DNA from 3 places in the Halanaerobium saccharolyticum subsp. saccharolyticum DSM 6643 genome. Region 3 is predicted to be linked to each of the others. Evidence: riboswitches for the same ligand, from Rfam matches in the RefSeq annotation. Region 3 holds a riboswitch; each other region holds the start of a gene.
The links. Region 3 has a riboswitch for S-adenosylmethionine ahead of HSACCH_RS02785 (O-acetylhomoserine aminocarboxypropyltransferase/cysteine synthase family protein). Riboswitches for the same ligand answer to the same signal wherever they lie in the genome.

Region 1: another riboswitch for S-adenosylmethionine. It lies ahead of HSACCH_RS09655 (methionine ABC transporter ATP-binding protein); the one in region 3 lies ahead of HSACCH_RS02785 (O-acetylhomoserine aminocarboxypropyltransferase/cysteine synthase family protein).
Region 2: another riboswitch for S-adenosylmethionine. It lies ahead of HSACCH_RS02180 (MetQ/NlpA family ABC transporter substrate-binding protein); the one in region 3 lies ahead of HSACCH_RS02785 (O-acetylhomoserine aminocarboxypropyltransferase/cysteine synthase family protein).

The regions. Positions count from the first base shown of each region.
Region 1 covers NZ_CAUI01000021.1:260,799-263,131, reverse strand. The annotation lists gene HSACCH_RS09660 (methionine ABC transporter permease) at 1-244, opposite strand, end outside; gene HSACCH_RS09655 (methionine ABC transporter ATP-binding protein) at 237-1,259, opposite strand; SAM riboswitch class I at 1,348-1,456, opposite strand; gene HSACCH_RS09650 (ATP-dependent helicase) at 1,579-2,333, opposite strand, start outside.
Region 2 covers NZ_CAUI01000005.1:366,949-369,281, reverse strand. The annotation lists gene HSACCH_RS02185 (pyridoxal phosphate-dependent aminotransferase) at 1-318, opposite strand, end outside; gene HSACCH_RS02180 (MetQ/NlpA family ABC transporter substrate-binding protein) at 360-1,175, opposite strand; SAM riboswitch class I at 1,381-1,482, opposite strand; gene HSACCH_RS02175 (methylated-DNA--[protein]-cysteine S-methyltransferase) at 1,615-1,983, opposite strand; gene HSACCH_RS02170 (DUF302 domain-containing protein) at 2,147-2,333, opposite strand, start outside.
Region 3 covers NZ_CAUI01000005.1:494,193-496,525, forward strand. The annotation lists gene HSACCH_RS02780 (RNA polymerase factor sigma-54) at 1-795, shown strand, start outside; SAM riboswitch class I at 871-974, shown strand; gene HSACCH_RS02785 (O-acetylhomoserine aminocarboxypropyltransferase/cysteine synthase family protein) at 1,146-2,333, shown strand, end outside.

The DNA.
Region 1 (2,333 bases), on a different contig from region 3:
TTACAGCAACCATTAGAATAATAAATGGAATTGAGCGACCAATATTAATAACACTATCTAAAATAAAATTGAAAGGCTTATTCGGCAGTATATGTCCTGGCCTGGTAATAGTGGTTAAAACTCCCAATGGGATTCCACCAACTATAGCAAAAAATAAAGACATCCCAACCATATATAATGTTTCCAAAAGACCACTAATCATTAAATCATTATACCTAGCTAAATCCGTAATAAAATCAAACATCTTCTAACACCTCAACTCTTAAATCCTTACTTCTTAAATAAGCAATACTCTCTTCTACATTTGTTAACTGTCCCTCTAAATCTAAAACTAAAGTTCCAAATGGTACGCCCTGGATCTCATCGATATTACCATATAATATGTTGGCATCTACAGAATAATGTTTTACAAGATCCGAAATGTGAGGATCATGAGTTGTTTCTCCAACAAAAGAAATCCTAACCAATTCTCCAGGTCTTTTCTTTTTTATATGTTTAATAATTCTTTCTGGCAAATCAAAATCAATTACAGAACTAATAAACTTTTTTGTCAGAGGCTGCTGGGGGCTGGAGAAAATATCAATTATTTTTCCCTCTTCGATAATCTTTCCAGCTTCTAAAACAGCAACTCGATCACAAATATCTTTGATCACACCCATTTCATGAGTAATTAAAATAATTGTTAAATTCATCTCATCCCTGATTTTAGCTAAAAGTTCTAGTACAGCTTTTGTACTTTCTGGATCTAATGAAGAAGTTGCCTCATCTGACAATAATAAATCAGGGTTATTAGCCAGCGCTCTTGCAATACCTACTCGCTGCTTCTGCCCTCCAGACAACTGAGCTGGATAGTGATCTGTTCTGTCTGATAAGCCTACAAGTTCAATTAATTCTTTTGCTTTTTCTTGCCTTTTCTTTTTACCCACACCTGCAATCTCTAACGGAAAGGCCACATTACCCAAAACTGTCCGAGATGATAAAAGATTAAAATGCTGAAAAATCATCCCAATTTTTTGCCTGGCTGCTCTTAAATTTTGTGAACTTAATTCAGTTAAATCTGTACCATTAATGTTAATAGTACCAGCAGTAGGCTTTTCTAAAAGATTAAGCATTCTAATTAAAGTGCTTTTGCCTGCTCCACTTGGTCCTATCATTCCAAATATTTCACCATCAGCAACTTCTAAATTTAAACCATTAATTGCTTCTACTTTGCCTTGAGCTGCATGATAATGTTTAGTTAAATTATCAATTTTTATCAATACTAATCACCCTCTAAAAATAATAAACTGCTCCAAATATCAAGAGCAGTTAGAAATGAAAAAAATCCTCGTGAGAGGATTTAATTGCCTCTCATCTATCATTCCTTTCCGGAATGCTGGAATTAGCACCTTACTAAAGATTTTAAGTAGGTTGCCGGGTATCACAGGGCCAGTCCCTCCACCGCTCTTGATGATTTTTATTTTCTTTTTAAGTTATTTAGTAGTTTATCACTCAATTTTAAATCTGTCAAGGATTATTTTTTCGGCACCGGGCACTTGGAAATTATTTCTAAGTACCCGGTACCCTAGATTGGTTACCCTAAATCACTTCTACATTTTTGCGCATTTGTATCCCAGAACCACCTTTTTTACTTTCAACACCTGTAAAATCCAATCTTGTTTCAGGAAGTTCATATAAAAATCTGGAAGGAATAATCTGCTTATATTGTCCTTGTTCATTTGAAAGTTTCTGCTTAGAAAAAGAAATGAAGAGCAATTTTTCTGCTCTTGTCATTGCCACGTAAAATAATCTTCTTTCTTCCTCAACAGCATAAGGATTTAAACCAGCTGCCTTCTCTTCTAAACTTTTCAAATGTGGAAAAACTTCTTCTTCAGCCCCAATAATAAAAACTACCGGAAATTCTAATCCTTTAGCTGAATGAGCTGTCATAACTTTTACTTTTTCTTGATTATCTTCTGTAATATCTTTATCAGCAATTAATTTATTAATTAATAAGTAATCATAAAGACCGCGGCCTGGATTGTTTTTTTGAAAATCAGCCATATCTTCCAAAAACATATTCATATATTTTTTTCTCCCCTCTGGATCATCCAGCTCAGCCAGTACATTCTGATCAAAATCAACCCGCTCATAAAGTTCTATTGCCTTTTTATGCATTGGCATTTTTTCTTCACGCAGATCAAAAATACTATCGATTACCCGCCGCTGAAATTCAATAATATTTGCAGCCTTGTTGTTACCAATCCCCTTAACAACGGTTGGGCTTTCAAAAACATCAGTAATCTTCATTTTGTTTTCACGGGCATATTTATTGATTTCACTTAATAAAATTT
Region 2 (2,333 bases), 130 kb from region 3:
TGTCATCATAGCTGCCATCATTGCTTCTGTACTACCACAGGTTACAACTATTTCTTTTTCTGGATCAATATCTAAGCCCATGAATTTAGACTGTTTACTGGCTAAAGCTTCTCTAAAGTTTTGTGCTCCCCAGGTAACCGAATACTGGTGAATACTGCCTTCAGCTACCTCTTTTAATGATTCTTTCAATTCCTCTGGTGGATCAAAGTCTGGAAATCCCTGAGACAGATTTATTGCCTCATATTTATTAGCTATCCGGGTCATCCTCCTGATAACTGAATCACTAAATTGATCTATTTTTTTGTTTAGTTCTGGCATATCAAAACTCCTTTTTTATATTTCACTGGTATTTGTAATTATTAAAATGCTGGTATAACTGCACCATCAAATTCTTGATTTATAAAAGTACGAACTTCTTCAGATTGATAAGCTTCCACAAATTTATTAATTAAAACATTATTTTCATCTTCAGGCCTTACTGCCACTATACAAACATAAGGTGAGTCAGCATCTTCAATATATATAGAATCTTCTTTAGGATTCATTCCAAGATCGAGGGCATAATTTGAATTAACAGCAGCTGCTGCTACATCAGGTATAACTCTAGCGGTTTGAGCAGCTTCAACTTCATGAAATTTCAAATTACGGGGATTAGCTTCAATATCCAAAATAGTCGCATTAATTCCGACTGAATCATTTATTTTTATTAAGCCAGCTTTTTCAAACAAAAGTAAGGCTCTACCACCATTTGTTGGATCATTTGGGATTGCTATAGTAGAATTTTGTGGAATTTCACTTAATGATTCATATTTATCAGAATAAATAGCAATCGGAATTACAATAGTTTTTGCTGCTGAAACTAAGTCTAGATTTCGATCAGATTTAAATCGTTGAAAATATGGTAAATGCTGAAAAGTATTTGCGTCCAAACTGCCATCTGCAAGTGCTAAATTGGGAGTTACATAATCAGTAAATTCCACAATTTCAAGTTCTATATTTTCTTCTGCAAGGACAGGCTTTACAGCCTCTAATATTTGAGCAAAAGGACCTGCAGTTGCTCCAACTTTCAACACTGAAGCTGACGCCATTACTGTATTCGCTGCTAAAAATAAATATAAAGCCACTGCTAAAACTACTCCACTACTAATTAAAATTGATTTTATTGTTTTTTTCATAATTTAAATTCTCCTCTACTTTTTTAATATTAATAATTTTTTTGTTTCACAATTTGAATAAAATTTTCTTTAACTTTTTGCTTTTCACCTCCTACTGATAAATCATTATTTTAAAAAAATATCAATATATAAAAATAAAACCACTCTTACTATATAACAGCAAAAGTGGTAAAAAATAAACCCTCCTGAGAGGGTTTCTATATTCCTCTCATCTGTCATTTCTTTGAAATGCAGGATTTAGCACCTTACCTTATTGGTAGGTTGCCGGGTTTCAAAGGGCCAGTCCCTCCACCACTCTTGATGAATTATTAAATTTTATTTTTTACTAGTATTTGATTATAGAGAATATCATCTTATTTTTATTTTGTCAAATTTATAAGCCCATTAATTCTTTATATTTTAATCCGAATCATACAGGCACTCATTCAATTTACAGCCTTCAGCTATTATTTTTTTTATGCTCAAGCAGCCACATTTTCCGCCAGATTCCTGCCCCATAACCGCCTACCTCACCACTGCTTGCAGTTACTCGGTGACAGGGGACAATAACTGGAATACTGTTTTTATTATTTGCATTACCCACTGCTGCTTTATTATTATCTATTGCTTCTGCAACCTCTTTATACGAAAAAGTATTCCCATAGGGTATTTCTAAAAGCTGTTCCCAGACACTTTTTTGAAAATCTGTACCTTCTAACTTAAGAGGTAGTTTGAATTCTTTTCTCTCTCCCATAAAGTATTCATCCAGCTTATCTTTTGCTTTTAAATAATTCACTTCTTTGTTTTTAATATTTAATGTTTTTTCCATAATTATAAATCTCTCAATTAAAAAATATAATTTTTAATACCTATTTATTAAATTTTAACATTTACACTGTTTTTAAACAACTATATTTAACACAAAAAACCTGTTTAACCACAGCTGAAATTAAAACTGCAGTAAAACAGGTAAATATAAACTATTTCTTAAATTAAATGCTTTCTATTACTCTTTCAAGTCTTGACTTTATTTCTTGAGCGATTTCATTGACTTTTTTGTTCTCAGACATCCCCAGTGCCTTTTCTGGATCAATTGCTGCAACTTTTATTTCTTGTTTATCATTTTCAAAAATAATAACATTACAGGGAAGCAGGAGTCCCAGTTCTGATTCTTCTCCT
Region 3 (2,333 bases):
ATTGAACTAGGAAAATTTATTGTAGGTAGTTTAAATGAAAGTGGAGAATTAACTACAGATATAGAAACAATTACTGATATTTTTAGTCAACAGGGTTTTAATCAATCCGAAATAGAAGCTGTATATCAAAAAATAAAAAAATTAGATATTAATTATGATAGTAGTTTTGCATCCTGTAAAGCAGAATATATTGATCCTGATTTAATAGTTAAAAAAGAAGATGGAGAATTTTATATAGAAGAAAAAAATACTGCTTATCCTACTGTTACTATAAGTTCATATTATTATAATTTACTCAAAAACCAGGATGACGATAAAATTAGTGATTATTTAAAAGAAAAATATCAATCTGCTATCTGGCTAATTAAAAGCATTGAACAGCGAAAGAATACTATCAGAAAAATTGCTAAAGCTATTTTAAAAAAACAAATTGATTTTTTTGAAAATGGTTTAAAAGATTTAAAAATATTAACAATGGAAGAAGTTGCTGAGGAAATTGAAATGCATGAATCAACAGTTAGTCGGGCAACAACTGCTAAATATATACAGACTCCTCATGGAGTTTTTAGTTTGAAATTCTTCTTTAATAGTGGAATTGATGGAGTTTCTTCTGTAAGTATTAAAGCAATGTTGAGTGAAGAAATTGAAGCTGAAGACAAATCTCATCCGCTTAGCGATAGTAAACTTGCACAATTATTTGTTGACAAATATGGCTTAGATATTTCGCGAAGAACAGTTGCTAAATACAGAAAATCTTTAGGTATTAAAAGTTCACGGCAGCGAAAAAAGAAATAAAAACGGGAAGATTTAATTTATATTTCTTTCTTGACAAGATTATAAATTTATGTTAGAGTTATAAAAAAATAATAAAACTTATCCAGAGCGGTGGAGGGACTGGCCCTTTGAAGCCCAGCAACCAGCAGTTAAATCTGTCCGGTGCTAATTCCAGCAGGAAGATTCCTGATAGATAAGGAGCAAATATATTACCCACTCCTATATTTACTTAGGAAGTGGGATTTTTTTATTTGTTATTAATTTTTATTTTATATTTAAAAGATTTTTTGACAATACGAAGAAGAGAAGCAGAGCAGAAATATTATTTTAAAATTTAAATTTGAGTAGCGAAAATTTGAGGAGGAAATTTAATGACATTAAAATTTGAGAGTTTAGCATTACATGCAGGTTATGATGCGAATAAAAACAGAAAAGCGGCAGCAGTTCCTATTTACCAAACAACATCTTATTTATTTGAGAGCACTAAACATGCAGCAGATTTATTTGCTTTAAAAGAAGAAGGCGATATCTATAGTAGAATTCAAAACCCAAGCAATACTGTTTTAGAAAAAAGGATTTCAGCCTTAGAAGGAGGAGTAGGAGCACTGGCAGTTTCTTCAGGTCAGGCTGCAGAAGTTATAGCACTTTTAACAATTTGTAAAAATGGAGACCACATTGTAAGCGGTAGTTCTATTTATGGGGGAACCCATAATCTATTTAAACATAGATTTAAAAATATGGGTATCGACGTAAGTTTTGTAGATTCTGAGGATCCAGACAGTTTTAAAAATGCAATTAATGAAAAAACAAAAGCATTGTATATTGAAACAATTGGTAACCCATCTTTAGTTGTACCTGATTTTGAGAAATTGGCTAAAATTGCTCATCAAGCAGGAATACCATTAATAGTTGATAATACATTTGCTTCTCCATATCTTTGTAAACCTTTTGAATATGGTGCGGATATAGTAGTTCATTCAACGACGAAGTATATATCTGGACATGGCAATTCTATTGGAGGGATAATAGTAGATAGTGGTAATTTTGATTGGGCTACAGGTAGATTTCCCGAACTTATAGAGCCAGATCCAAGTTATCATGGAGTTAAATTTAAAGAAGAATTTGGAAAAGCAGCCTTTATAACTAAGGCCAGAGTTCAGCTTTTAAGAGATTTAGGCAGCTCTCCTAGTCCTTTTAATTCATTTTTAACTATTAATGGTTTAGAAACCCTAGCTTTAAGAATGAAACAGCATTCGCAAAATGCACAGGCTGCAGCAGAATTTTTAGAAGCCGATGATCGAGTAGAATGGGTTAGTTATCCAGGTTTATCAAATCATAAATCAGCTCAAAATGCTAAAAAGTACCTTAATAATGGCAGTGGGGGAATGATAGCTTTTGGGATCAAGGGAGGGAAAGCTGCAGCTGAGAAGTTTATTAATCAGTTAGAATTATTCCTGCATCTTGCTAATGTTGGGGATACTAAATCTTTAGCTATTCATCCAGCAAGTACTACTCATCAGCAGTTAAATGAAGAAGATTTAAAGAAAACTGGAATTTCA